Regions from separate parts of the Parabacteroides sp. AF48-14 genome, predicted to be linked through region 3. Evidence: riboswitches for the same ligand, from Rfam matches in the RefSeq annotation. Region 3 holds a riboswitch; each other region holds the start of a gene.

The links. Region 3 has a riboswitch for cobalamin ahead of DW083_RS07820 (carboxypeptidase-like regulatory domain-containing protein). Riboswitches for the same ligand answer to the same signal wherever they lie in the genome.
Region 1: linked by a shared signal. The riboswitch ahead of DW083_RS01960 (ABC transporter substrate-binding protein) and the one ahead of DW083_RS07820 (carboxypeptidase-like regulatory domain-containing protein) in region 3 are both predicted to bind cobalamin.
Region 2: linked by a shared signal. The riboswitch ahead of DW083_RS00165 (ATP-binding protein) and the one ahead of DW083_RS07820 (carboxypeptidase-like regulatory domain-containing protein) in region 3 are both predicted to bind cobalamin.

What each region holds. Positions count from the first base shown of each region.
Region 1 covers NZ_QUDI01000002.1:166,013-176,061, reverse strand. The annotation lists gene DW083_RS01975 (GNAT family N-acetyltransferase) at 1-837, opposite strand, end outside; partial or broken gene DW083_RS01970 (carboxylase) at 1,047-2,632, shown strand; gene DW083_RS01965 (DUF6377 domain-containing protein) at 2,692-4,335, shown strand; gene DW083_RS22205 (hypothetical protein) at 4,493-4,642, shown strand; cobalamin riboswitch at 4,771-4,895, shown strand; gene DW083_RS01960 (ABC transporter substrate-binding protein) at 4,902-6,065, shown strand; gene DW083_RS01955 (iron ABC transporter permease) at 6,075-7,112, shown strand; gene DW083_RS01950 (ABC transporter ATP-binding protein) at 7,112-8,119, shown strand; gene DW083_RS01945 (hypothetical protein) at 8,182-8,856, shown strand; gene cbiD (cobalt-precorrin-5B (C(1))-methyltransferase CbiD) at 8,857-10,049, opposite strand, start outside.
Region 2 covers NZ_QUDI01000001.1:34,423-44,471, reverse strand. The annotation lists gene priA (primosomal protein N') at 1-660, opposite strand, end outside; partial or broken gene DW083_RS00170 (porin family protein) at 657-1,243, opposite strand; gene DW083_RS00165 (ATP-binding protein) at 1,333-2,892, opposite strand; cobalamin riboswitch at 3,153-3,350, opposite strand; gene DW083_RS00160 (SusF/SusE family outer membrane protein) at 3,484-4,923, opposite strand; gene DW083_RS00155 (RagB/SusD family nutrient uptake outer membrane protein) at 4,963-6,579, opposite strand; gene DW083_RS00150 (TonB-dependent receptor) at 6,593-9,574, opposite strand; gene DW083_RS00145 (glycoside hydrolase family 97 protein) at 9,673-10,049, opposite strand, start outside.
Region 3 covers NZ_QUDI01000013.1:9,006-19,054, reverse strand. The annotation lists gene rocD (ornithine--oxo-acid transaminase) at 1-1,115, shown strand, start outside; gene rocF (arginase) at 1,122-2,018, shown strand; gene DW083_RS07830 (TonB-dependent receptor) at 2,512-4,950, opposite strand; gene DW083_RS07825 (hypothetical protein) at 5,031-5,384, opposite strand; cobalamin riboswitch at 5,539-5,743, shown strand; partial or broken gene DW083_RS07820 (carboxypeptidase-like regulatory domain-containing protein) at 5,792-8,225, shown strand; gene DW083_RS07815 (Ig-like domain-containing protein) at 8,251-9,792, shown strand; gene DW083_RS07810 (inositol monophosphatase family protein) at 9,798-10,049, opposite strand, start outside.

The DNA.
Region 1 (10,049 bases), on a different contig from region 3:
ACGATAGGCGGGGAGCAGCCAATAACCGATTTCGGTGCGGTGATTAGATGGATCGGAGAAATGGAAACCTGCTAATCCGCAGATATCTGTATCATGTTCCAAGATAAATACCGGATCACGTTTTTCATAAGGGGTCGCCAGTATAGGATGCAGAAATTGCTGTTCATCGGCTACGCTCTGAAGACTGTCCACAAACGGGAGCCAAGTGCGAAGATCATCCCGATTCTTGTCGATCGCCTCGAAAATGATGCCGGCATCTTCATAAGTCGCTTCCCGGATTGTGTAGCCGGGAACTCCGATCGGATTGGAATGGGGACGGAGTGTTTTCTCGAAAGCTTTTCGGGCACTGTTGTTCCGGTAATACACTTCGCCACAATAGTTGAAGCCCAGTGAATCGATCAACCGGAGCATATAAGCATTGTCATATTTTGTATCGACACGGAAATTGTAGATCCCTTTCCGACGGCTGACTTCTTCGGCCTGCAACATGAACTGTTTCGCCATGCCTTGCCGTTTCATCTCGTCGGCGATGGCAAGCCGGTGAACGATGAGATACGGCAAATCGTTCGACCATTTATCTTTTATCTGCTCGTACACAGGTTCGCCGTCAAAAGATACGACACCATAAGCTACAACCCGGTTTTCCCGGCAGATCACATATCCGTTTCCGTCCCGGATATCTTGCCGGATATTTTCGATGGACGGGTAATTTTCATCCCATTGCTGGCTGCCGAGCCGGCGCATTTGCGCTTTCGCCTGTTCGATGATTTGCCATATCCGTTCTGTATCTGTTTCTTCTGCTTTACGAAAGATGTTGGGGTTGTCTGAATATTCCATTAAGTCTCTGATTTTTGTTCTTTATGAACATCAAAGATACTCTTATTTTTCTTTTTCTCAATACCTTTTGTCAATATGTTAAAATGAGAAATAGAATTCAGTTTTTATAAACATTTGCTATTCTTAACCCAGTAATCGGAATCAAAACAGTTTAATTTTTGTTATAAAGATAAATTTAAGTCTGAAACGGTCTAAACAATTTATTAGGTATGATACGAAAACTATTGATTCGGGATCTGACTCTTCGGGATGGTCAGCAATCTGCTTTTGCGACGCGGATGTCACAGGAGCAAATAGACAGAGTGCTTCCTTTTTATCGGAAAGCCGGTTTTTATGCGATGGAAGTGTGGGGAGGCGCAGTGCCTGATTCTGTTATGCGTTATTTGGGAGAAGATCCTTGGGAACGGTTGGAGAAAATAAAAGCGGCCGTCGGTAATGCCTCTAAGTTGGCAGCTCTTTCACGTGGGCGTAACTTGTTCGGTTATGATCCTTATCCGGATAAGATAATCAAAGGATTTTGCCGTAATTCCATTGAGTCCGGATTGGATATTATGCGTATATTTGATGCTCTGAATGATGTGGAAAACATCAAGTCGACAGTAAAATATGTAAAGCGTTTTGGAGGGATAGCCGATTGTGCTGTCTGCTACACGATCGATCCGCATCATTCGGCTGTAGAAAGGATCAAGCTGCTTTGCATGGACATGCTCTGCACAAGCCAGTTTTCACGAATGAATATTTCCTCGACAAGGCACTTCAGATGGAGGCTTTAGGGGCAGATATGATTACGATCAAGGATATGAGCGGTCTGCTTCCTCCTGAGAGAAGTGCGGAGATTGTGCGGCTATTTAAAAAACACCTGAAAGTTCCGGTTGATTTCCATACTCACTGTACGCCCGGTTATGGCCTGGCCTCTGTTCTGGCGGCTATCGTCAATGGGGTGGATATTGTTGATACCAATATCTGGTATTTTGCCGGCGGGACGGCAGCTCCGGCTGTTGAACTGGTATATGTGTTCTGTAAGAAAATGGGGATTGAACTGGATATTAATATGGAAGTGATTACGAAAATTAACGCCCATTTGCTGGATATCCGCAAGGAACTGTCTTCTTTCGATATGGCAAAACAATTGCCGAAACCGTTTAATCCGTTGACGGATAAAATTCCGACGGAAGTAGACCGTTTCTTTAATGATGCGATCGAGGCGGCGCGGAAGGATAAAGAGGACGATTTGCTTATATTCTGCCATGCGATAGAAGAATATTTCGGTTTCCCCGAGCCGAATGAATTGGTGAAGAAAGCCCAGATACCGGGAGGGATGTACACGAATATGATCGCCCAATTGAAACAGCTGGGTCAGTTGGATTTATTGGAAAAAGCAATGTCATTGATCCCCCAGGTGCGTATGGATGCCGGTTTGCCGCCTTTGGTGACACCGACCAGCCAAATTATCGCGGCACAAGCTGTTTCATGTGCACAGGACTTGTTGAATGGACGTCCGTTGTATAGCCACCCTTCCAATCAGTTTATTGCCTTAGTCAAAGGGGAATATGGAAAGACGCCTGTTCCTGTCGATCCGGAGTTCCGGTTGATGATTACAGGGTCGAGAGACGAGGTTCCTTATGATCCTTCGGATTATGAGATGCAGGAGAATCCTGTGATAGAAGAAATCGGTGTTCAGTTGGCGGAAAATGAAAAAGAGGTTTTGCTTTTGGAACTTTTCCCGATGATGGCACATCACTTTCTGGCAAAAAAGAAACAGAAACGGGCGCATACTACTTTTCCTCCGGTCTGATGACCGGGGAAAACTTTTTTTGTCTTACATTTGTCTGCCGGATGTAAGCCCGATAGGATATGAGAGAGAGGTGGAGGATAATTTTGTTTTTACTTTTTACTGCAAATATAGCTTTTGCGGACAATAACCTCGACTCAATATTGATCCGTCTGGATCAGACAATCCTCCGGCATGAGATATATAAGAACGCAAGGGAAGCCCGTATCCGTGTCCTGAAGGAAAAAACAGTAAATGCCGCGCCTGTCTCTCCTGCCGCTTATCAGTTGAATGATAGTATTTTCCGGGAGTATAAATCCTATATGTGTGATTCTGCGGTTCATTATCTGAATAAAAACGTCGAGATTGCCCGTAAGCTTCATGACCGTGAACGAGAATATAAAAGTATATTTCTTTTATCTTCATTGCTTGCTACTGCCGGCATGTATCAGGAAGCTGTCGATATGTTGGGAGATATCCGGCGGGAGCAGTTACCCTCCTCCCTTATTCAGGATTATTACGTTTGTAAGGAACATGTTTACAGGGAAATATCGGGGAACTCCCGTGAACCGAAAAGTAAACGCCGTTATGGGGATTTGTCTCTGGCTTATCGCGATTCCTTATTAAGGATACTGCCGGAAGGTGTAGACAAGCGGATTGAGTTGCAGGAACTTGTCTTACGAGCAGACGGACGTATGGAAGATGCTTGCCGGATAAACGATGCCAGGCTGGCAAGAGTGCCTTTCGGCTCTCCGGAGTATGCACTGACCTCTTATCAACGTGCCATGATCTACCGTCAGGAGGGGAATCGGGAGAAAGAGAAACTCTATTTGGCTCTGTCATCTCTGTCAGACGTGCAATCTGCCATCACGGATCATGCTTCTCTGTGGATGCTGGCCGATTTATTGCTCAAGGATGGAGATATAGAACGTGCTTATCACTATATCCGTTTTTCCTGGGATGAGACAAACCGGTTCCGGGCCCGTTCGAGAAGTTGGCAGAGCGCTGATATCCTTTCGCTGATCGACAAGAACTATCAGGCAACGATCGAGAAAAAGAACGGGATGCTGGTGACCTACCTGGCTCTGATCAGCTTGCTGACCTTGTTACTGATATCTGCCGTTATTTATATCTACCGGCAGATGAAACGCCTGGCGGAAGCCCGGAATCATTTGCAGGAAACAAACGGGCAGTTAAAGGTTCTGAACGGGGAGTTGCATCAGATGAACGCACGTTTGCAGTTGGCCAACCGGCAACTTTCCGAATCCAACCAGATTAAAGAGGAATATATCGGACGTTTCATAAAGCTATGTTCTACTTATATCGATAAGCTGGATGGTTACCGCCGTATGGTCAATAAGAAAGTCTGTGCCGGACAGATAGAGGAGCTTGCCAAAATTACCCGTTCTTCTAATGCGCTGAACGCGGAACTGGATGAATTGTATAAGAATTTTGATACGGCATTCCTTCATTTGTTCCCTAACTTTGTGGCGCAGTTTAATGCGCTTTTGCAGGAAGACGAACAGATCGTATTGAAGAGGGATGAGTTGTTGAACACGGAACTCCGTATTTTTGCTTTGATTCGCTTAGGCATTAATGATAGTTCCCAGATTGCAGAATTTCTTCGTTATTCGGTTAACACGATCTACAACTATAGGGCGAAGGTAAAAAACAAAGCCTGTGTTTCCCGGGATGATTTTGAGAATTTGGTGCGTGAAATACATTAATCCTTTCACTGCTAATCCACTTTTTTAGTAATATTGTTTTGAATTATTATGCTGTAATATAGTGTGTTAATATTTTTGTTTGTCCACTTATTTGTTCACTGATCCTGTTTTGTCTTTTCTTTCTGCTTAATTTTGAATCACACAAAAAGTAATACGCATGGAGAAGAACATAGGGGAGTTTCTATCCCGCAAAAGTACGGAGATAATCGCTATAATTGCCTGTATCGGTTTAGTTGTTACTCTGATTCTTGCTGCCGGAACGATTCGAATTGAGCAGGAGAAGGCGTGTATTGTGTCGCATAAATAAAGAAAGTGTTTTTGGTATTCTCTTATATATAAATACCCGGTTTAATGTTTTTAGGGTACGCTGTTTGTGATAATCCCCGAACTTTCTAAAATGAAAGTGGCGGGGATTCTTTTTTTCTTATTACTTTTGCCGTTGAAACAGGTTTCATTATCCTTTTCAGGATAAGGATTAAAAGGGAACCGGGTGGGAATCCCGGACAGACCACGCGTTCCCGTGGGGTAGGATAAGACTTGTCGGCAAGAAATAAAATAAATTGAATATGAAAAAGTGTCTGGTAGGATGTTGCCTGCTTCTGTCGTTATTGGTTGTATCATCGTGCACAACCAATAACAACCGGCAGACTGAAAAGGAAGAAGTAGCCGAACAAAATGCGTATTCTGCTACCGTCCGTATTGTGCCGGAATATGCCCGTGGTTTTAGTGTATCTTACAATGACGGATATGTTTTGTTGGATATTCAGGACCCGCAGAATGAAGAAAGTACGACTTTTCATTATGCACTTGTCAAGAGAGGGACTAAGCCGGCGGGTATCCCTGAATCATATACGGTGATCGAGACGCCTATCCGGAGTGTTATTTGTATGACATCCCTTCAACTATCCAACTTTATTAAAATGGATGCCTTAGATAAAGTTGTGGGAATTACCAGCACGCGGCATTTGTTTAACAAAAAAATGAATGAACGGTTGGAGAGCGGGAAAACTGCCAAGATCGGTATAGAAGGAAATTTCGACAATGAAGTGATCATGAGTATGAATCCGGACTTGATTCTCGTTTCACCTTTTAAGCGGGGTGGATATGAAACTTTGAAAGACGTCGGTATTCCACTGATCCCCCATTTGGGATATAAGGAGATGACGCCGTTAGGACAGGCGGAATGGGTGAAGTTCGTAGGTCTGTTGCTGGGCGAAGAACAGAAGGCGAATGAAACCTTCTCGACCATAGCAACGCGGTATAATGAATTGAAAGCTTTGACGGCGGAAGGAAAGGTAAAGAGACGTCCGGTCGTTCTGAGCGGTGAGATGAGAGGCGGAAACTGGTATGCCGTGGGAGGCGAGAGTTTCCTGGCACAACTCTTTAAAGATGCCGGAGCCGATTATTTCTTGAAGGACGACAAACGATCGGGCGGTGTGATACTCGACTTCGAGACTGTCTATAACCAGGGTGACGAGGCCGACTATTGGCGCATCGTGAACAGCTATCCAGGTACATTCAGCTATAAAGCCCTGCAAGACCAGGACCCGCGCTATGCAGATTTCCGGGCTTTCAAGGAAAAAGGCATCATCTATTGCAATATGAAAGATACTCCTTTTTACGAAAGCATGCCGACTGAGCCGGAAGTTGTATTGGCCGACCTGCTGCATATCTTCCATCCGGACCTGTTGCCCGGCCATACGCCTGTTTATTACGCACTACTAAAATAAGCTACGTTGATGAGACACTCTACTACTTTTCTGATGTTGCTGATCGTGGCGTCTATCCTTGTTTTGATGTTCCTCAATCTGGTGTTGGGATCGGTATCTATTCCGTTGAAGTCTGTCTGGAATATCGTATGCGGAATAGGAGAGGAACCGGTGACCTGGCAGAATATTGTCTGGAAATCCCGTCTTCCGCAAGCCCTGACGGCATTGGTGGCAGGAGCAGGTCTGGCGATAAGCGGTTTGCAGATGCAGACGGTTTTCCGGAATCCGCTGGCTGGACCGTCCGTTTTGGGCATCAGTTCCGGTGCCAGTATGGGGGTTGCCTTTGTGGTGCTGTTAAGCGGAAGCCTGGGTGGTGTGGCGCTTAGCAAATTGGGGTTTATGGGAGAGATTGCCCTTTCTATTGCGGCGGTGATCGGTTCGTTGTCGGTGATGGCGTTGATTGTCTATGTTTCGCAAAAGGTAAAAGGGAATGTGACGTTATTGATTATCGGTGTGATGATCGGATATGTGGCGAATGCGGTGATCGGCGTGCTGAAGTTTTTCAGTGTGGAGGAGGATATCCGTGCTTATGTGATCTGGGGGTTGGGTAGCTTCTCCCGTGTATCGGGTAATCAGATGATGCTGTTTGTCGCAATCATGGCGATTCTTATTCCGTTATCTTTTCTTTTGATAAAGACATTGAACTTGATGTTGTTAGGAGACGGATATGCCCGTAACTTAGGGTTGAATATTAAGCGGGCGCGTTTGTTGGTGATCACTTCGGCCGGCGTGCTGACAGCTATCGTAACGGCTTATTGCGGTCCTATCATCTTTTTAGGGTTGGCGGTTCCGCATCTTTGCCGGGCGATCTTCCAGACATCCGACCACCGGATATTGATGCCTGCCGTATTGTTTGCCGGGGCTGCATTGGCGCTGGTTTGTAACCTGATTGCCCGTATGCCGGGATTCGAGGGAGCTTTGCCGGTCAATTCGGTGACGGCTCTGGTCGGTGCTCCGGTGATTGCTTCCGTACTATTCAGCAAACGTAAGAACGAACTGAACGAATGATGAAACAAGATACAATCCATATAGATAACCTCTCTATCGGCTATCAGTCGAAGAACGATACTAAACTGGTCGCAAGCCATATACAGGCCCGCATCTACAGTGGTGAATTGACGTGCCTGTTAGGAGCGAACGGGGTGGGGAAGTCGACGTTGTTGCGCACTTTATCCGCTTTCCAACCAAAGATAGAAGGGGTAATTTCTGTCTTAGGACGTGATGTCGACAGCTATTCGGATAAAGAACTGAGTACGACTGTCGGCGTCGTGCTGACCGAGAAATGCGATATCCGGAATATGTCCGTGCATGAGCTGGTCGGGATGGGGCGCAGTCCTTATACCGGCTTCTGGGGGCGGTTAAGCAAGGAAGACAAACGGATTGTGGAAGAGTCTATCGCCTTGGTAAAAATAGAAAACCTCACCTCCCGGATGGTACATACCTTGTCTGATGGAGAGCGGCAGAAGGTGATGATCGCGAAAGCGCTTGCCCAGGAAACGCCTGTAATCTTTCTGGATGAACCGACTGCCTTCCTTGACTTCCCGAGCAAGGTGGAAATCATGCAACTTCTTCATCGCTTGACAAGAAGCACGAACAAGACGATCTTCCTGTCTACGCACGACCTGGAACTGGCCTTACAGATTGCTGATAAAATCTGGCTGATGGATAAGGCTAACGGTATTACGACCGGAACCCCCGAAGACTTGGCTTTAAGCGGTCACTTGAGCGGTTTCTTTGCCCGCAAGGGGATTGTGTTCGACACCGAGACCGGCCTGTTCCGCATCGATAACCAATATTTAACAGAAATACGCCTGAACGGACACGGGCAGAAATACGCAATGGTTCGCAAAGCCCTCCAACGAAACGGCATACGTGCCGACCGTCGTGTGGAATCGTCCGCTTGGATAGAGACGACGGGAGAAACCTCTACATTTATTGTTCATTTGCCTGACGAACAAGTCCGCAATGCCGGGACTATAGAGGAGCTCTTACAGATTATATCTACCCATCTTTAACAAACTTCCCTTTCCGTTTGTTATCAGTAGACAGATTGTCAAACGCTGAAAAACTAAACGATATGAAAAGGTATTTTCTTTATGTTTCCCTGCTGTTTGCGGGTGTGCTTACCTCTTGCGGGGATGATGCTCCGAGCGAGATTGATCCGTCAGTCCCTTTCTACCAGAATCTGGGTGTCGAATACAATATTACGCAGAATCATACGCATATAGGTGCAAACTTCAACAAGTATAACAGCGAAGGTGTGAGCCTGAGGCTGCCGGATAAAGACATCCTGTTCAACGGGAAGGAACCGGATTTCTTAGGACAGGGTACTTATATGTATATGCTCTCGGAACCCGGACTGGATTCGGTTACCTTTACTTTCACCCGTTGGAAAGGCCAGGTGTACACGAATAAGGTCTCTATCGAAGATGTCGATCCGATAGCCATTCCCGAATCATTTACGACTATCAAGGGAAGCGGAAGTACGGTTATCACTTGGGAAGGCAATCCGATCGGGAAAGACGAATATGTTCAGGCGCATCTCACCTATAGCGGAGGCGTTTATGACCTCAACAATACGCAGGAGGGCGCGACCTCTATCACGCTGAACTTTACAAACCCGACCTCGGCTGCTAATGGAACGCTATATCTGAGCCGTGTCAGGAAATTACCTTTGCAGGAAAGCAATGGCGACGCCGGTGGAAAGATCGATGTCTCATACGTGCAAAATAAAGATGTTGTGTTCGAGTGATTACATCCGGTAAGGTATTTCCCCATTTTCCGAGATCAATAAGATAGACAGTTTTCCATCCGGTAGCAGGGGGGCACAATGTTCTTGGCATTTCCGCAGCAGAAGCGGGAAGAAACGTGCTTGCCCGGCCGGATCGAACAGCTCCCATAGCTTACGAGCCAGGGTCAGGGAATCTATCCGAATGATTGTTTCGGGGGTACATCCGGCTTGTGCGGCGAGTACCTTCAGGAAGGATTTGTTCATGACGACCTTCTTGCTATGCGTGTCCAATGCCCCTTCCGCCAGTTTGACGGCTTTGCCGATCATGATGCCTATGATTACTTCTTTGAAGTGCAGTTCGGAAGCAATCTTCAATGTCTCGCCGATGAAATTCCCATAGTGGATGAACATTTGCGGGGGAAGTTCCCTGTCAAGTTTGCCTGTCAGGTCCGCTTTCAGGAAGCGTTCGCTTTTAGCGCCGGAGTTGATGACCAGGCGGGAACAGCCTATTGCTTTGGCTACCTCTGCCTCTTTGCGGATGGAAGCGATAAAAGCCTCGTTGGAGAAAGGGCGGACGATACCCGAAGTACCGATGATGGAGATTCCGCCAATGATCCCTAATTTAGGGTTGAAGGTTCGGGAGGCCAATGCCTGCCCTCCGGGGACGGATATTGTGACGATTACTTCTTTAGTCTGGCCGGCCAGGCCGTTTTCCTGTAACACTTTGGTTAGCTCTTCTGTCATTAGCCGGCGTGGAGTAGCATTGATCGCAGGGCCGCCGATTTCGAGTCCCAGGCCCGGAAGGGTAACTGTGCCGACCCCTTCACCGCCTCTGAACAGGATAGAAGGGGTATGGCCTTTCCCGGCAAAGCTTGAGTCCGCTTTTACCAGTTCGATACGTGCTATGATGGAACAGCCGTTTGTCACGTCCGGATCGTCACCCGAATCCTTAATGACAGTGCATTGTGCCGCCTTATCCTCCCATTCGGTCGAGGCTACCGGAAGCGTGATGCATTCGCCCGACGGCAGTGTAATCCGGCTGTCCGGCTGCTCTTCTCCCGTCAGCAATGCCAGCAATGCCGCTTTGGCTGCAGCAGTGGCACAAGCCCCGGTTGTAAAGCCACTGCGGAGTGGGAAGAAGTCCGGCGCCAGCCGTTCAATAGCCTTCCGCAATCCTTCTACGCCTTGTACAAAGGTGAATGTCTCAGGTAGGG
Region 2 (10,049 bases), on a different contig from region 3:
TAGCTCCTGTTTCTTCGCCCGCTTAAGCTCATCAAACACAGATTGTAGAGACGCACGGCCATGCGTCTCTACCTCCTTATAGGCTTCGGAAAGACGGATGAAAGTCTGCATCTTCGGCGCAAAACCACGTTTCAGTTCCTCACTGACTTCGACTGCACCTTTCGCCATCAGGGAGGCGACAACAGGCACAACATTACGGAGCCCGGTTTTCTTTTCCAGTTCGGACACCGTCAGTTTCAGGACTCCCGCAAAGGCATCCAGCACCACCTGTTCGTTCGGGCGCAACGGCCCATCCGCTTCAAAGGCTTCATTATAAGTGACAGCCGTCTCGCTTTCCAGTTTCAACCCGGAAGGTAAGGCGGCCTTATAAACATCTCCTAACTTACAAAGATAATAAGACGCAATCCATTTCCAGAAACGAAGTTGCGGCCGGCGAAGCACGGGAGTGGCATCTAAAAGCGCATAAATCTCCTTTGTCTCGTATTGGCTGTCCGGCTTACGCTCATGCACATCCATCACGATAGCCGTATAGTAGCGCTTCTTTCCGAAATGGACAATCACCCGGCAACCCGGTATGACCGCCTGTTCCAGATCGGCCGGAATACTATAGGTATAGCTATTCTCTAACGGAAGGGGTAATATGACATCTGCGTATTTCAAAACAAGATCGCCGCCGTAATCGACCATCCGCGGTTCTTACCGTTCAAATCAAGTTTGGATGCGCTATAATCTTCCGTCAATCCCAAGGCATAATTGAAACCGACCTGCAAATGCTTGATCAGCTCCACTCCGCCACCCAGATTCAAACCGGCATTAAAGTTCTTCGCCTTTAACTGGTTACCAACCGAACCGGGGATATCCCAAAACTTATCACCACCCACACGGAAACCCACATACGGTCCGGCAGCCAGATATCCTTTTATAATCGGGAGACCAAACTTCCATTTCAAGTTGACTGGTACATCTATATAATCGTTTTTAAGGTCTTTTTCTCCCTTCGCCCCGATTCCCTTCTGCGAATAAAGGATAGCCACATCAAAACCGACACCCATCACCGGAGCCATCACTTCCATCATCGGACCGATATAAAGCCTGTCACATTGTCTTTCCCGACTATTTTCTCATTGAAATGCACGGACGAGATATTCAAACCTCCCTTTATACCGAACTTAATCTGGGATTTCGCAGGCACAGCAACCAATGTCATCACGGCCAGCAACATAAACCCTACAATCTTTTTCATACTCTTTCTTTATTTAATTAATACCGATTACAAATAAACGCACTTTTCCAGTAATAAACAAATCTCGCTTGCAAACAGTTTATTCAGTATTATTCAACCAACCACTTTTCGATATTGCGTGTCTGCGCGCTGAAATTGATGCCGATACGGAACAATTTGCGCGGGTCGGAAGCAAACGGAAGAGCGTAACCTTTGTCATCGATTTGTTGCAATGCTTCTTCGGCCGTACCGTTGAGTTTGAACTCCATGACGTAGATGAAACGCTCGGTTTGCAGGATCAGGTCTATACGGCCTTCCGACGTATGGTATTCTGCCTTCACATAGAAGCCCAGCAGCTTAAAGACAATAAAGAGTACATTCTGATAATGCAGTTCCAGGTTGCGAACCAACTCGTAAGGGGTGTCGGCAAAGAAACTTTGCAGGCGGCGTAAAAAGGCTTCGTAATTGCCGTCGTAGACTTCCCGAGCAAACTTTTTGATCTCGAAAGTTGTGTCGACCGGACTTACCGGGGTGTAATAAGGCAGGAGATATTTAATAAATCCTTCTTCCACCTCCTTATTTGGGAAACCTAAACGGTAGAGACCGAATGTCTTGTCGTATCCTTTGATCGTCAGGTAACCGCTTTGATAGATAACCGGTATGGGGTTCTTCGAGATAGCATCGATACTGTTCAAGACATCGGCATCCGTCTCGGTATGCGCCATCCGGTAGAGGTCGTAGTTCGTGTTTTGCAATAACTTCACCAGATAGGTGGGCGTGCCGGTTTCAAACCAGTAATTATCAAATTTCCGGTATTTGAATGTATTAAGCAGGCTGAACGGATTGTAGATACCAGGAGAGTTCTCGACGAAGTGATAACCGTCAAAACTGGTTTTCAACTCCGTGCAAGTCTCTTCGTATGCCATATCAAGCGCAGAAGCCAATACATGAACGTCACCGTCAAAATCACGATGCAATTCATCTTCACTAATACCGCAAATGGAAACATAAGGTCTTCTCATCGAAAGATCATCCAGATTGTTCAGATCACTGAACACGCTCACTTTGCCGAACTTGGTCACACCGGTGAGGAAAGCAAACTGGATATACCGGTCCATGCTCTTCATCACCCCGTAGAACGCTTTCAGGGTATTGCGGTATTCGTTTTGCAACTCGTCATTATCGATGGCCTGTAGCATCGGTTTGTCGTATTCGTCTATCAGGATGACCACCCGCATACCGGTCTTCTCCGAAGCACGCTCGATCACGTACGAGAAGCGCTCTTCCGGGCTACGGTCCTTTTTCTCGTCGCCATACAACAACTCCCACCTTTCTAAATGCTGATTGAGTATGGCGGTCAAATCCTCGGGAGAAACATATTTCTTGGCGTTCAAATCCAGATGTAACACCGGATAGGTCAGCCAGTCTTTTTCAAGTTTTTCGATAGCCAGCCCTTCAAATAGTTCTTTCTTTCCCTTGAAGTAGGCTTCGAACGTGGAAATAAGCAGGCTTTTGCCGAAACGACGCGGACGGCTCAGAAAGTAGTAGCTACCTGTCTTCACCAATTGATACACCAAGTCGGTTTTATCAACATACAGGTAGCCTTCTTTTCTGATCTTCTCAAAATTCTGTATCCCGATGGGGTACTTCCTGATAAATGTCGTTTCCATATATCCTCTGTTTTAAAAGTATGAATACAAATCTACGGAAAAACCTTCGATTTTCATGCAAGTCAAATCAAAATCATTTAAATGGCGATAAAAGGAAAGCATGAACCAATAGCGGAGCTCATCCCGCATATTGATCCATGCTTCTTTTCCTAATTATTATGGCAAAATAATTAAAAACAATACAATGGAGGCTACGGGAACGGGTAAAGAATATGCAAGCAGAAATGCTCTGATGTTCTCTTCCGGCCTTTCCTCGAAGCCGTCGAAAAAAAATGCGTTGCAGGTCTTCTGACTTGCTTCCGGTATGAGCGCCTTCCCAACTTTCGTCAGTGGCAAAAAGAATTGCCCAATCCGTTTATGAAGCTTACAGCAGCGGGACTGTTCGGGATTTACACCCGATTCCCTTTTAATCCTTTTCCGCAGAGTGCGAAGCAGGAACAATGCATGCGACAAATATAGGGATATTTTCCATAAATATCTCATCTTCGCCTAAAAAAAGCTGAACGCGTCTTTTTCTAACGAAAAAAGAGTCTGACATACGGTTGTTGGCCGCACATCAGACTCTCTTTAACAATCAGGGGTGAAAACCTTTTACTGGATCACGCCTGTTCCATCGGTGAAGTCGAGTACCGCTTTCTGTCCGGCTTTGACAGGCACAGCAGGCTGGTCGCCTCCATTGCCGCGATATTCGATCTTTCCTTCGTAAATATTAAATTCGGCACGCCACCAATCAGACAAACCCGGATGTTTGATACACATGCGCAGGTTGCCATCAGCCGCAAATGCAGGAGATGTGATCTTCTTGGCGGCATTATCAACCGTAAACTTGCTTGCCTCATCGTAATCCCACGTACCGCCGTTGACATCGCCGAACAGATAAATATTCACGTCTGTCACAGAAACGGTATTGTCTTCCAGGTTGACATAGATCAGATAATAGCCCGGAGTCGTCACGTTGATGTTGTTTCCGCCTTTGGTATATTCTCCTATAGCATCGGCGTTCTCTTCGGCAATACCGAAGTCACCGCCCCAACCTAACTTAACCGTAAACTTGAAGCCGCCGGGATTTAGATAGGCGATCTTCCAGAATGAACTTGGCGTTCCGTTGACCGGAATGCATTCTTCCGCATCTGTTTCGGGCGTCCATCCCTGGAAAGCATCCCCGACAATAAACAGATTTTCGGGATAAGCCGGCGGAACGATCGGCTCACCGGTCAGGACATAACGGGCGCTGAACTGCCCGGCACGGATATCATATTTCATATACACGCTGAATTGTCCTCCGATATTCGTAACCAGGTTGGCACCTCCCGTTTCCATGCTACTGAAACCTTCGGTCAGGACATTATCCGTTCCTTCCTTCGTTCCTGTGACATCGGTGAATATCTTCACTTTGCTGGCCGCATCGTATGGGATTTCATACCCCCAGTTACCGCTATAACGGAATTTAAACTCACCGGCGTTCAGCGTCGTCGACATCTCCCACTCTACCGTCGTGCTGGTCGCATCGAACTTCGGAGCGTTGAAAGGAGTCTCCTTATCCCATGCGCCTTCTGTGGCGGCACCGATAATACCCCAGCTCACCGGCAGGATCGACACCTGGTTCAGACTGGTATTAACGATTATATTATACAACCCGTCGGATGCGACTGTAAAAGCCGGACCTCCGGCAGACAGGTTACAGATGGAGATTACATCGGGAACTTCCTCGACGACTTCCCCTTTACCATAATGCACCGGCTCTTCTCCGACCGCTTTACATACGGAGATATTAAACTCACCACCGGCTTTCAACCAGGTATAAATACCGATTATCTCCGGCTTCGTTTCAGACAGACCGTCACCAAGATCCAGCTTGACAGGCTTCAAGGCTGACGTAGAAGCTTCACCGCTGAATATGGTGGCACTACCGACCACATACGTACCGGGTTGCGCCTCTTCGATAATGGTCCAGTTATCGTTATCCTTACAACTTGTCACCGCCAGCAACAGGAGGATAAACATGGATATATAGTTGCATATCTTTTTCATATCATTGTCCTTTTATATGAATCTGTTTATAGTTGTTTATCAATATCCTTTATTCTGTGAAAGGTTTTTATTCAGCAAGACTACATCATGCGGAATAGGGAATACGGTACAATAGGGTTGTGTCGCCGGACGGCCGTCCACCGCATCGCAGAACTTGCCGAACCTGACAAGATCCTGGCGGCGTACACCTTCCCAGGAAAGCTCGCGGGCACGTTCGTCCAACAGGTCGTTGAGAGTCGCTTTGGAGAGTGCATCGGCACCTACACGTCCGCGCACTTCATTGATTTCATTGTCACCGCTTTCCCCTTTACGCATTTTAGCCTCAGCCTTCATCAACAGGACATCGGCATACCGGTATAATACGAAATCGACACTTTGCAATTTGCCTGCCGACTGGGAGGCGGGATCGATCTCATACTTTTTCCAGCGTGCACCGGCCGTTTTTTCATCGGCTATACCCGAAACATCGACGGCTACGGCGTCCGGCTTATATTCCAGTTCGTTATCACCATCCATGACCGGAGCTCCGTCCGGTCCGGTTACTTTACCTGTATAGAAACACAATTCCAGGCGGGGATCATTCTTGCTTTTTCTGAAAGAAGCTAATAATTCCTTAGAAGCAGAAGCTCCGTTCCAACCGTCGATCGAATAAGCTTTACCGTGTGCATAATGGACAGTACGGATGATATAATAGAATTGGGCACTATACTTAGCCGGATCCATCGGGATTGTGAAAATATTTTCTACAGACTTCTCGTTCCCCACACTGAAGTTGGATGAGTAAGTGGAAGAAAGCTGATATCCCAAATTGGAAATAGAATCACAATAAGCGATTGCAGCATCCCAGCAAAGAACCTTCTGGCCGTTCATTTCAAAATCCGTACTTCCGTTAGGAGCACCGCCGTTGTCCGTCCAGTCATCATCCGAATAGACCTGCGCATTCAAGGCTAACTTAGCCAATAGGAAGAAAGCCACCGGACGTGTCATACGACCATAATACTCACCTTCTTTCGTACTGTTTGCCGTATTCAGATAAGGCAAAGCCTCCTGTAATTCCTTCCGGACAAAATTGTACACTTCGCTTCTTTCGGATTGTTTGACATCCGAAATCTGTACATCCGACTTTTCGACCAGAGGTACACGGCCGAAGCAATCCAGCAATTGGTAGTAGTATAATGCACGGATCGCCTGTACTTCCGCTTTGTAAACGGGAAGATAGATATTCTCGGGATCCGCTTCCATCAGGCTGTTCAATTTGTCGATAGACTGGTTGCTCAGACCGATCACTTTATAAAGATAATCCCAGACGCTTTTGAAAGGAGCTTCAGACTTATCCCAAGTATGCAGATACAACCGTTGCCATAATTTCCCGTCTTCCCAGTCACCACCACGAGTCGGAAGCAAGGCTTCGTCGTTCGTAAATGTCTGGATGTCGTACAAACCACGGTCTGTCCCGGCCAGTCCTTCCCCACCGCCGGTCGCACCGATCTGGGTATAAAGATTGGCAACTGTATTGAGGTAAATCAATTCCGGGCTTTTGTAAGCCTCTTCTTCCGGCATCTGGTCTTTCGGGTTTTCTTCCAAGAAAGAGCTACAGGAAGGAAGAGCGAATGTGGCGGCTGCAAGCAGGCAGCTATATATTATATTCTTTTTCATGTTTTTATGCTAATTAGAAGGTTATATTTAATCCGAGAGAATAGGTCCGCGTCAACGGATAGAAGCGTTTGTCATCGACACCCATATCACTACCAACAACGGTATTGTTGATCATCGGCGATAAACCTGAATAGTTCGTGAATGTATGCACGTTATTGACAGAGGCCGTCAACCGTATGTTCTTAATGACTTTGTCGATTTTCTTTACATTGAAGTTATAGCCCAATGTGATGTAATCGATATTCACATAATCACCTTTTTCCAGCCAATAGTCAGTGACCGTGTTGTCCTTGATGTTCATGGAAGGAGCATCCGGCAAAACGTTGTATGTCGGGAAGGTATTCATGTTCATATAAGTCAGAGAGGTTCCGTTATAGATCTTATGTCCGAACGCTCCGCTCATCTGTACCTGCAAGTCAAAGCGTTTATAACGCATGCTGATATTGGCACCCATGAACACTTTAGGAGTTGCCTGTCCTGCCACGTAGCGGTCGTTACCGTCATTGATATCGACAGTACCGTTCTTGTCGAGGTCTTCAACCTGGTACGTGTAGCTACCTAAACCGTCATTCACCAGACCTCTTGAATGAGGCAGATAGAATACACCTACAGGCTGTCCTACCATCTGGTAGATAACTCCCGTATTACCACCGATAAAACCGGCGCCATTGATACTACCCAGACGCATATATTCGGAAGTAGACAATTCCTGGCCCATATAAGTTCCGCTCAATGATTTCAGTTCATTCTTCTGATAAGAGACGTTGGCACTGATCTTCAGGTCGAAATCTTTGGTCTGTACCGGTGTGCCGCTTAAAGCTATTTCCACACCGTTGTTCTGCATTTCCCCTAAGTTTGCCAAGAGCTTGTTGTAGAGGAACGGAGGGACCGGAACGGCATATTCGTACAGAAGATCTGTCGTTCTGGAATTGTAATAATCGACAGAACCGGAGATCCGGCTTTCCAACAGGCTGAAGTCAACACCTACGTCGAACATCTTCTTGGTTTCCCATTTCAGGTCCGGGTTTGCGTTACGGGCATACCCGTAAGTAACGGTCTGCTGACCGTTGACAGTCGTGATACCCGTAGGTTGCATCAGGGACAATGAGTTGTAAGGAGATATGGCATCCTGGTTACCGGTCAGACCGTAGCCGGCTCTGATTTTGATGTTCGTAATCTGTTCGATATCCTTCAGGAATGCTTCGTTGCTGATTACCCATGCCGCAGAAGCGGAAGGGAAGAAGCCCCACTTGTTGTTTTCTCCCAATTTGGAAGAACCGTCGGTACGCAGGTTGACCGTTGCGATATAACGGTCGTCAAACATATAGTTAAGACGGGCCATGAAAGAAGAAATATTGTAGGAGTTGGCATAAGAAGTAACATCGCCATACTTCACATTTGCTCCTGCTTTCAGGTTGTCATATCCGAAATAGTTCGTACCGAAGCCGCGTGCGTCAGCACCGAAACCGTTGAACTTATAGCTCTGCCCTTCCATCAACCCTAAAACATCAACATGATTCTTTCCGAAGTCTTTCTTATAGGACAACGTGATATTTCCCATCAGTACATCGCTGTTCTTCTGCGTCTTGCTGGCCTTACCGCTACCTTCACGGATACCGGCTTTGATATTATTCGGAATGTAGGTCGAGTTGATCTTCTCATTATAGGTATAAGAGCCGAATACGCTCAACATCAGATCAGGGGTAAAGTTGAACGAGAGCTTACCGTGTGCATTCAGGTAGGCATTGTCTTCCTTATCCTGTATGGTCAGACGTCCTAACGGGTTGTCTATCTCGTTTGCGTTCGGATCTTCCGGCCACGTACCGTCTGCATTTTGGGCAGCAGGGAGAGTCGGGTTGAAAGAAGCGGCGGAATAGAATGTTTTCTGGTGATCGTTCACATAGTTATTCACCTTCTTGGAACCGAACATGCCGAATTCTATTTTCAGACGATCGTCGAACATCCGCTGGTTCGCATCCAACTTAGCGGTATAATTGCGCATATCGCTACCGTCAATAATACCGTCCTGTGCAATCACGCCGATCGAAGCACGGTAATTGGATTGCTCGTTTCCGGCACCGAAAGAGACGCGATGGTTCTGCGTGAAGCCGGTACGTTGCATCTCCTTCATGAAGTTCGTGCTCGCACCGCCGTCGAGGGCATTGACATACCCACCGGCCTCTACGGCCGACCGGTATTGTGCGGCATTCAGCATATCGATGTTCTTATAGACACTTTCCACGCCGAATGTCCCGTCATAGTTCAGGCTGACGGCTCCCGCCTTCCCTTTCGTCGTGGTAACGACAATTACACCGCTGGCGCCACGTGAACCATACTGAGCGGTTTCGGAAGCATCCTTCAAAATCGTAAAGGTCTCGATGTCGGAAGGAGAAAGCGCATTCAGCAAGCCTAAGTCACCGAAAACACCGTCTATCACAACCAACGGATCGTTACCGCCGGATAATGAAGTCGTACCACGCACACGGATAGAAGGAGTGGAAGCCGGGTCGCCTCCCTGTTTGTTGATGACCACACCGGCCACTTTTCCCTTTATCGACTCGAGCGGGTTCGTTACGACTCCGACATTCATGTCTTCTTTCTTAATCTTTTCAACGGCACCGGATATTGTCCGCTTACTTCCCGTAGCGTAACCGACAACAACCACTTCGTCCAACGCTTCCACATCTTCTTTCAGGATAATATTAAAAGAAGTCTGTCCATTAACGGCTAAAGTCTGAGGGACATAGCCGATATACGAAATATTGATCGAGGAGTTTCCGGGTACGGTTAAAGAGAAATTACCGTCTACATCGGTAATGATCCCGTTTGTCGTACCAACCTGAAGAACACTGGCTCCGATAATCGGCTCGCCGGTCACATCTTTTACATTACCTCTGACTGTAATGTCTTGCGCAAAAATGCTAAAGTTACACAGTAAGCCTATTAATATTAATAGGCTTACTCTTGCACTGCAAGAGTAAATTTTTTGTTTCATGCATTAGAGAATTTAAGATTGTTATTACTTATGTTTATTTTGTTGCAAATTAGAGAAATACCTATTAAAACCTATTTGTCTTCAACCTATTGAAGCTATTATAACCTTTTCAATCCTTTTGCCTCTGATTTATCTTTTACTTCTTTGATACTGATGGCGTAACCCCCTCCGCTTGCTGCCCGCAAAGTCAGTTTGCTTTTATTGGTCAGTACGCCTTTGCTTATCGTATAGGCCTGCGGATTATTCTTCCAGTCGGCATCTTTGGCATCGGCATACACCGTTGCTACATATTGTTTTCCCGGTTGCAGGAAATCAAATGTCAATTTGGAAGTATGTCCGTTTTCATCAGCCGTACAACCGATAAACCAGTCATTCGAACCTTTGGCCCGACGGGCAATCGTGATGTAGTCTCCCGGTTCAGCTTCCAGATACAGGCTTTCGTCCCAATCGATGGCGACATCCTTAATAAACTGGA
Region 3 (10,049 bases):
ATGTTTGGGACGTGGAAGGAAAACGTTATTTTGACTTCCTGTCCGGTTATTCCGCCCTGAGCCAGGGGCATTGCCATCCGAAGATCATTAAGGCGCTGACCGATCAGGCGCAACAACTGACGTTAGTGTCGCGTGCTTTCCACGCCGATGTGCTGGGCGAGTATATGGAGTTCGCCTGTAAGTTCTTCGGGTATGACAAGCTGCTGCCTATGAATACCGGTGCCGAAGCGGTCGAAACCGCTTTGAAACTGGTACGTCGCTGGGGATATCGGGTAAAAGGGATTGCTCCTGAACGGGCTAAGATTATCGTTTGCAGCGAGAACTTCCACGGACGTACCATCACGATCATATCCATGAGTACGGACCCCAGTTCGTACGCAGACTTCGGACCCTATACGCCCGGTTTTATCAAAGTACAATATAATAATGTGGCAGAGTTGGAAGAGGCATTGAAAGACCCCGACGTGGTCGGCTTCCTGCTGGAACCAATACAGGGAGAGGCCGGTGTGGTTGTTCCCGACGACGGATATCTGCGTGCTTGCTATGAGCTGTGCCGGCAACATCATGTACTCTTTATCGCCGATGAGATCCAGACCGGCATCGGACGGACGGGTAAGTTGCTTGCCTGTGATTATGAGGCCGTTCATCCCGATATTTTGATTTTGGGTAAAGCCTTGTCGGGCGGCGTTACGCCCGTGTCGGCAGTCTTTGCCAACGATGAGATCATGTTGACAATCGCTCCGGGTGAACATGGTTCCACCTATGGCGGCAATCCTTTGGCTGCGCGTGTGGCGATAGCGGCCCTCGAAGTGGTGCGTGAAGAGCATCTTTCGGAAAACGCATTCGAGATGGGTGCCCTTTTCCGTAGCGAGATGGAAAGGATCGACAACCCGATGATCAAACAGGTGAGGGGCAAGGGGCTGCTGAATGCCGTCGTGACCGAACCGCGCGGAGGCAAGGTCGCCTGGGATATCTGTCTTGCCCTGAAAGAAAACGGGTTGATTGCCAAGCCGACGCACGACCATATCATCCGTTTCACGCCACCGTTGGTGATTACACGCGAGCAGATGATGGAGGCTGTCGGCATTATAAAAGATACATTTGCACAATTCTGATTGCCTATGAAGATAAATGTGATAGGAGTTCCCCTGAATTTAGGGTGCGACCGCGAGGGAGTGGAGCGTGCCCCGAACCACTTGCGCGAACGGGGGCTGATGGCTTTGATCCGGAAGAACGGCCACCGGGCTTTTGATCTGGGCAATCTGTATGTCCCGTCCGTTTCGGAAGCGGATAAGTTTGCTCGCGGGCAGAGTATGAAATATCTGGACGCGATTGTCGAGGTCAACAATAATCTGGCGGAGCTGGTTTATGACACCTTGCGTGGCGGCGCTTTCCCGCTGGTGATCGGCGGCGACCATTCGTTAGGATTAGGCAGCGCTTCCGGAGTGGGGAAGTGTTTCGACGATTTCGGTATCATCTGGCTGGATGCACACGGCGATATCAATACGAGCGAGACGTCTCCGAGCGGCAATATCCACGGGATGCCGCTCAGTGCATTGATGGGGATGGGTAGCGAAGAACTGGTGAATGTCTATGCTCCCGGCAATAAGGTGAATCCGCAGAACGTCTTTCTGGTCGGTACCCGCAGTCTGGACGAAGGCGAACAGGAGTTGATCGAGCGCGAGCAGTTGAGTGTCTATACAATGGACACGATCCACCTGAAAGGCATCGGTTTTGTCGCCGAAGATATCAAGCGGAAGCTGAAGGAACGGAAGATACGCAATGTCCATTTCAGTATCGACGTGGACAGTATCGATCCCCGCTTTGCTCCCGGCACGGGCACACGTGTCTGCGAGGGGCTGATGCCGGACGAGTTTAAAGACTTCGTCGAACATATGCTCTCCACCAACCTGATCAAGTCGATGGACCTGGTCGAACTGAATCCCGAACTCGATGTGAATGACCAGACGACGGCACTCTGTCTGGATATCATCGATTACATAACCTCCAGGCTGTAGGGGATTTCTAAAAAAGGGTAGGCATCGCTTTGGAAGAGGCCATACACTTATAAGAAATAGTGAACCATAATATTGTCATGGAACACAGATAACACGGATTGGGCAGATGATCACAGATCTATTTATTAAAAAACAAATCTGCGGTCATCCGTTTTATCGGTGTTATCCGTGTTCCATGATAATGCAAACAGGTTCAGTTCTGGCAAAAAGTGAATCAATAACGGGTAAACATCGGTCTTCTATTGCATGTTACGGCTGTATTCCTTTCATGTCACAACTGGCTTCCTTCTATGTTACAATTGGATTTCTTTTGTTTCACGGCTGTGACATGAATAGCGGGTAGGTACGGAGGGGGCACACATCCCGCATCGTTCATTCTATCTGCCGGGTTATTCATTCCTTTACGGCACTATAGCTCCATGAAGTACTGCACTTGTTGACACGGAGGGCGGTTCGCGAACCGCCCCTACGAGGTCTGTTTGTTTCGTATCTGTCAAAAACTGAATCGGGCACCGGCATAGTAAGTACGCGGACTTCCCGGGCCGTAAATATAGCCGGAATCACGTGTCGCTCCCCTGTCGAAATCGCTTTGATAGGAATTGAACATATTCTGTACGCCGGCATTTAACTGTAAGGTCATGTTAGCGGTCAGTTTGAAGTCGTAACTCAGTTTGGCACCCAATTCAAAGAAATCCGGACTCTTTACCAAAACATCTGCCCTCCCGTCTACCTGCGACAGCAGGTGGGGCACATACATCCGTCCGGTGTAATTCCCGTTCAGGGCAATCGTAAAGGGTTTTACCGGTGTATAGGAAGCTGTAAAATAACCATACAAATTGGGGGTACGCAGAATCTTGTCACTGTTGCGTTCGGCATCCGTCAGATGCGCTTTGTCGGCACTCCACTCTTCCGGATTGTCGTACAGGCTGCGTTGAACCGTGATACCGGCTTGTAGCTGCGCCTTGTTCTGGTAGGCGATCTTACCTTCCAGAGTCCCTCCATAGACTTTGGCGCCCGAACCGTTAGTGCGGGTCTGCACCAGTGATCCGTTGTCTGCCTCCACCGGGGCGGAAAGGACAAAAGGATCACTCAGTTTGGTGTAAAAGCCTTCAAATAAAAGGTTCAACTGGAAGTCCCCGAAGAAATGATACCAATCCACTGAGCCGTTCACACTCCGCGAACGCTCTTCCTTCAGGTTCGGAGAGCGGACAATGGAAACGCGGTCGCCCCCGACGTTGCTGATATGCAGGTCTTCATCGAAAGCCTGCGGGGCGCGGAATCCTTCGGCATAGCTCAACCGCAGGTTTATGTCGTGTGTCGGATTATAACGCACATTGGCGCGCGGGCTGAAGATGGCTTTATCCATGATGCTGTTCTTATCGATACGTCCTCCGATCAGGAAACTCCACTTTTCGTTCTTCCATTCGTTCTGTGCATAAGCACTCCAGATATTGATGATCTGGTGTAAGGGCGCCGGCGTATATTTATCGATCAGTTCCTGCAGGTGCTGTCCCGTTGCCGTCGGGTCTTCAGCCAGAGCGGCATCACGGTATTTCTGCATATCGGTCGCACGGTCGTCCAGATCGTCATGGCTGAACTCGATACCCCCGGTCAGATCGGCCGGCATGAACAGGCATTTATCGAAGCTATAGATATATTGAGCGCCCAGTACACCGGTGAAATCCGTTGTCCGGCCGTAGGCGCTGTAATAGCTGTCGCGGTGGATGTGTTGCCCGGAAGCGTACAGGCTGATGTTGTGTTTCTGGTTCGGAGTGAAGATGTTATACTTCAGGCTTCCCGTATTGATGGAATGTTGCAGTTGTTCGACAAGGCCGGCTTCACCTGTCCCGTTCAGGCCGGCATCTTCAGCGATGTGCGGCGGCAAATCCATACCGCTGCCGCCCCGGCGGAATTCTTCCATGTGATGATATTCCAGATTGAGCTTGGAATAGGCGCTGGTTTTATAGAAACCGTTGAACCCGATTGTCTGGTTCTTCAACTTAGGCAGTTCGGAGAAGCCGTCCCCATTCGAATCCCAAGCCGAACGATAGCGGTTTTGCCCGTATATGTAAGCACCCATTTTGTTGTCGGAAGAGACCCACGACAGGTTGAGCGTCGTGTTATTGTCATAAGCCCCGGAACCGTCCATATTGGAGATCGTATGTCCGAAAGTACCGGAGTTGCGGATCGGTTCCTTTGTGATAATATTGATCGTACCGGCAATGGCGGATGAGCCGAACAAGGCGGAACCGCCTCCACGTATCACTTCGACGCGCTCGATCATATTCGCCGGAATCTGTTCCAGCCCGTACACGCCTGCCAAAGCGGAAAAGATCGGACGGGAGTCGATCAGTATCTGTGTGTACTTCCCTTCCATACCGTTGATACGAACCTGCGAGTAACCGCAATTTTGGCAATCGTTTTCAACACGTACGCCCGGTTGGAAGACCAGCCCTTGTGCCAATGTCGTGGAGTTCGTCTTTTCGAACATGGTCGGGCTGAGCACCTTGACCAAGGTGGGGGCGAGGCGGCGTTTCGTCTCGTTCCTGTTTGCCGAAACGACCACGCCTTCCAGCGAGATCAGGTCCTCTTCGAGTTCGAAGTTCAATTCCTGTGTTTTGCCTTTTTGTGTCTTCACTTTCTTTGTTACCGTCTTGAAGCCGATAAAGGAAACCTCGACTGTAAATTCGCCTTCCGGCAGGTTTTTCAACATATAATGTCCGGAATCATCGGTTGCCGTGCCGATGGTCGTTCCTTTCAATATGATCGTGATTCCCGGCATATGTTCACCGGTCGACTTATCGACCACGTGCCCGAAAATATTGGCATCTGTCGGGTTCATCACTTCTTTATCAATCGCATAGCTGTTGTCTGCCATCGCTGCCGAAACGGCACAGCAAAGGCATAGGAAAAGTATAATAATTTTATTCATTGAATTGTCTTTTAAAATGATTTGTAGTAATAGTTATGGTTACTTTTGGATCAAGCCAAAAGTAACAGACAAATTATAATTTAAAAGACAAAAGGCGGCGCCCTCAACGAAACCTTCCCTAAGACAGGGCGGAGGTGAGCCGGATAGACCGGGCGGTTGGTAAGAATACAATAGGCGGTCAGAAGAGCCGCAATCAGCACGTGGGCAAAGGCTGCCCCGCTGATCTGAATAGTCGAAAGCTGGTGCAATAACTGGAACTCGGCATAATTATGTTCTTCCTTGGGAGTTCCGTCGTCATTTTTTTGATAGGGATGGGAATGGACAATCGTTACCCCGTTCACAATATGGACGTGGGTAAAAGCGATCAGACACCCCAAGTACGAAATGAAAAGTACCGGAAGCGCAATCCTCAAATATGTCCTTAATTTATCCATGTATCGCCAACTATACGATATAACAACTATTCAGGTTGCAAAGTTCGTATATTAAGCGATGATATACAATCCCTATTTGTAGGTATATTACACTTCATTCTTACAACATATTTCCGTTTTAACCCCGCCTTCTTGCAAGAACAGACTTTTTTCGTACCTTTGCCGCAGTTTTGGTTTCACAGCTCCCAACCGCTACGGGAGCGTGATGAAAAGGGAATCAGGTGCAAATCCTGAACAGACCCGCTGCTGTAAGTTCCTTCCAAATCTTTGAATACGCTATAGCCACTGGCGAGAAATCGCTGGGAAGGCATTCAAAGACGGAACAAGTCAGAAGACCTGCCAATACAGATATAGTTTTAATGCTTTCGGGAAATAAAGCAGCAAAACATCGAGCCTGATCAGTCTTTATCCTGCGTAAAGAAATCGTTCTCTTTGTGTGCATTCTCCCCTGGGCAAGTCATGAATCACTATAACAAGGGGCTACATGAAAGTCTTTGTACACATTTTATTCCTGTTTCTCTGTCTGCCGCCATTCGTTTCGGCACAAAACAAAATCACTTTGTCGGGAAAAGTGACAGACACACAAGGAACATCACTGCCACTGGTCACAATCGCAGTCGAAAATACGACAAACGGTACTTATTCCGACGATAAAGGCCGTTACTTGCTGAAAGTCACACGCGGCAAGCAGACACTCGTTATCTCGTCTGTCGGCTACGAAACAATCCGGACAACTCTTAATGTACAGGCGAACCGGACGCTTGACTTCACATTAAAAGAAAGTGCTGTCGACCTCAACACCATCGAAGTTTACGGGAAGACAAAGACGCAACAACTGAAAGAAGGCGCTTTCGCAGTGAACGCACTCGACATTAAACCGATCGTCAACTCGCTGAACAACCTCAACAACCTGGTGAACCGGGCTGCAGGTATCAAAGTGCGCGAAGAGGGCGGTGTAGGTTCGGACTTCGACCTTTCCATCAACGGATTGTCCGGCAATTCCGTCCGCTACTTCATCGACGGCGTCCCGTTGGACAGCAAAGGGAATGACGTGACGCTTGCCAACCTGCCTGTCAACCTGGTCGACCGGGTGGAAATTTATAAAGGGGTGGTGCCGGCCTCGTTGGGAACGGACGCATTGGGTGGCGCTGTCAATATCATCACCAAGGCGGAAAAGACGAACTTTTTGGATGCTTCTTACAGCATCGGTTCTTTCCATACGCACCGCGCCGACTTGAACGCGCAGTTTGTGGAGCGGCATACGGGATTGATCGTGCGCCCTACCGTCGGCGTTAACTATTCGAAGAACGACTACCGAATGAAGGACGTGGAGATGCGTGATGAAACAGGCGACCGGTTCATCACCGGCAACCCTAAACGTTTCCACGACGGCTATTTCTCGTTATTGACGCAGATAGAAGCTGGAATTGTCAATAAGTCGTGGGCAGACGAGTTCTTTGTCTCCGCCTCCTACTCCAAAACTGATAAAGAGTTGCAGACCGGGTCCGTACAGACTAAAGTCTACGGTATGGCAGAGCGTAATTCGGATGCCTGGAACGTGTCGGCGCGCTACGGCAAATATAACTTTCTCACGGAAGGTATGACACTGAAGGCAACCTTGTCGCACACATGGGACCATTCCATCACCGTCGATACGGCCTATCGCAAATATTATTGGGACGGAGGCTACATCGTGAGCCAACGCAACGAGATCCGTGGCGGCGAACCCTCCATGCGTCATTACAAACGTCCGCTGACCATCGCGCGTGCCAATTTGGATTACCGCCTGAACGGACATCACAGTTTCAACCTGAACTACCACCTGAGCCGCACCGGGAATGACCGCTATGACGATTTGGACCAGAGCTTCGTCCCGTCGAACGATGCTGTGACCAAACACATTATCGGCCTGACCTACAGCCAGTCGTTTTTCGACGGGAAGATGCAGAACGTATTCTTCGCCAAAGACTATGTGAATCATCCCAATATCCGGCAGGCCGACCAGTCCACCGTGACAGGCTCGAACAAGGTGCAAGGTTCCACCACCAAGAACTATTTCGGATACGGAACCGGACTGCGTTATATGTCTTCGAACCGTTGGCCGTAAAGGTTTCATACGAGCATAGTGTGCGTCTGCCCATCGCCCGTGAACTGTTAGGCAACGGAACCACCATTTATGCCAACGTTGCGCTCGAACCGGAGAAAAGCAACAACGCCAACCTCGCCGTCTTCGGCACCTGGCGTCCGGCCGACAGGCATACCGTTTATTACGAAGCAAACGGTTTCCTGCGCTATGTAGACAACTACATACAAACCTCCGTTATCGAAAAGGAAGGCATGATGCAGTATGTCAACGATCCCGCCGTCCATATCAAGGGCGTGGAAGGCGAAGTGCGCTATGACTGGGACGGGCGGCTGCAACTCATGGCCAACGTCAGCTATCAGGATGCACGCGACCAGCAAGAGTTTAAAGAAGACGGAAAACCATCCGCCACCTATAAGAACCATGTCCCCAACCGCCCCTGGCTGTTCGGCAGTGCGGAGGCGAGCTATACTTTCCGCAATCTCCTGCAAAAGGACAGCAAGCTGCGTTTAGGTTGTACGCTTCAGTGGGTGCATTGGTATTTCCTGACCTGGGAAGCCTATGGAAACCGCGATACCAAGGCCCGCATCCCTTCGCAACACATCTGCAATGCCAATGTCACGTATTCATGGATGCACGACCGCTACAACATTGCATTGGAATGTGACAATTTTCTCGACGAAACGGCCTACGACAACTATAAGCTGCAAAAGCCGGGACGCGCTTTCTTTGCCAAATTCAGAGTATTCATTAATTAATTATCCATATTTAAAAACAAGAAAAATGAAGAAGTTCAAATTCGCATTACTGGCCTTCATGACAGCCTTGATCACTTTTGGTTTCACGGCTTGTTCAGATGATGATGACGAAGTAAAAGACGTTCCGGTAACCGGTATAACCGTAAGCCCTACTACGTTAGCACTGAAAACAGGAACGACCGGGACACTGACGGCAACCATCGTTCCGGGAGATGCAAGTAATACAACCGTTACATGGAGCAGTTCGGCTGAAAGCGTCGCAACAGTAGACAAAGGCGTTGTCACAGCTGTTGCCGAAGGAACGGCAACGATCACTGTAAAGACGGATGACGGAAGTTTTACGGCCACCTGTGATGTTACAGTGACAAGCGATGCACCTGCCTTCGACGAAAGCAAATACCATTTCGACCTCTTCCTCACAGTCGGGAAACATGGCGGCATGAGCAGCAAGAACACAACAATCGTCAACAGCATCAGCAAACTGACAGCCGATATGGGAACCATCACCGTCAAAGGGGAAGGGACCGAACTGGGAGACTATTCTATGGAAAGCATCTCGAGGGGTAAATATTACTACCAGATTCCTTCAAGCAACGATGCTTTCGTGAAGTATCAGATTAAGGAAAATAAGGTCGTGGAGACAGCCAAAGTCCCGTTCAAGACAAATACCTATAAGGTACGTTCTTATACTCACGCTTGGATCGATGACAATACGCTCGTTATCATGGCTGCCAATGGCGATGCAAGCAAAGTCCTCTGGACAAAGCTGAACGCCGGTAATATGTCGATTATCGAAGAAGGTACATTAGATATCCTGCTGCCGGAATCCGAAGTAGAAGGTGAAGTGACAAAGAAGTTCACCACATCGGGCATCTTGACTTATAATGAAAAGGCAGGAAAGCTCTACTACTTCTATTTTGGTAAAAACGGCCTTTCGGGCAAGAGCGGTAAGACGACAACCGCTTTCTACACAGCCGTTCTCGATCCCTCTACGTTGGCTGTAGAAAGCAATAAACGTAACTCGCTTGTACAGGAAATGGCCGGAAGTGCCTACGGAGAGCTGATGCAAAACTGCGTTATGTATGACGAAAACGGCAACCTCTACCTTGCCGCGTTCAGCGATAAAAATGATATCGAAGAAGGACACCTCTTGCGTATCAATAACGGCGAGACAGATTTCGACCCCACTTACGAAGGATACCCGAATGCAGACGGCAAACTGCTCACCCTCCAGTACCTGGGTAACGGTAAGGCTCTTGCTTATGCACGAAACGATGCATCCGGCACGGCAATTGATAGCTACAGCCATTATTACAGCATTATCGACCTTGCCACAGGCGAAAGGACACGCCTGAGTTATAACGGCAAAGAACTGGCATACAGCGGCGGTCGTTTCTCACAGCGTTCTGTTCTCTTCAACGATAAGGCATACTTTGGTGTAAATACGGAAGCTGACACCAATGCCGTCATCTACATCTACGACACCAAGACCGGAACCGTAGAGAAAGGTGCGGAAGTGGCCGGCGAATTTTACTTCGACATGATCCGTGTGATCGAAAACGATTGATCCGGTTACAATAATCCGAGGATCGTCTCATGTATCGCCCCGTTGCTTGCCACGACTTGTTCGGCGGAAGGCCAAGTGTCGCCGCCAGAGAAGTCGGTCAGTTTACCGCCGGCTTGCATGAGGATCAGACCGCCCGCAGCGACATCCCAAGGGCCGAGGTAGGCTTCGATGCGCGCTTCAAAACGGCCGCAGGCGACATAGCAGAGTTCTGCGGCGGCAGCTCCCATCAAGCGGGTCCCGCCGGCAAAGCCGTATAG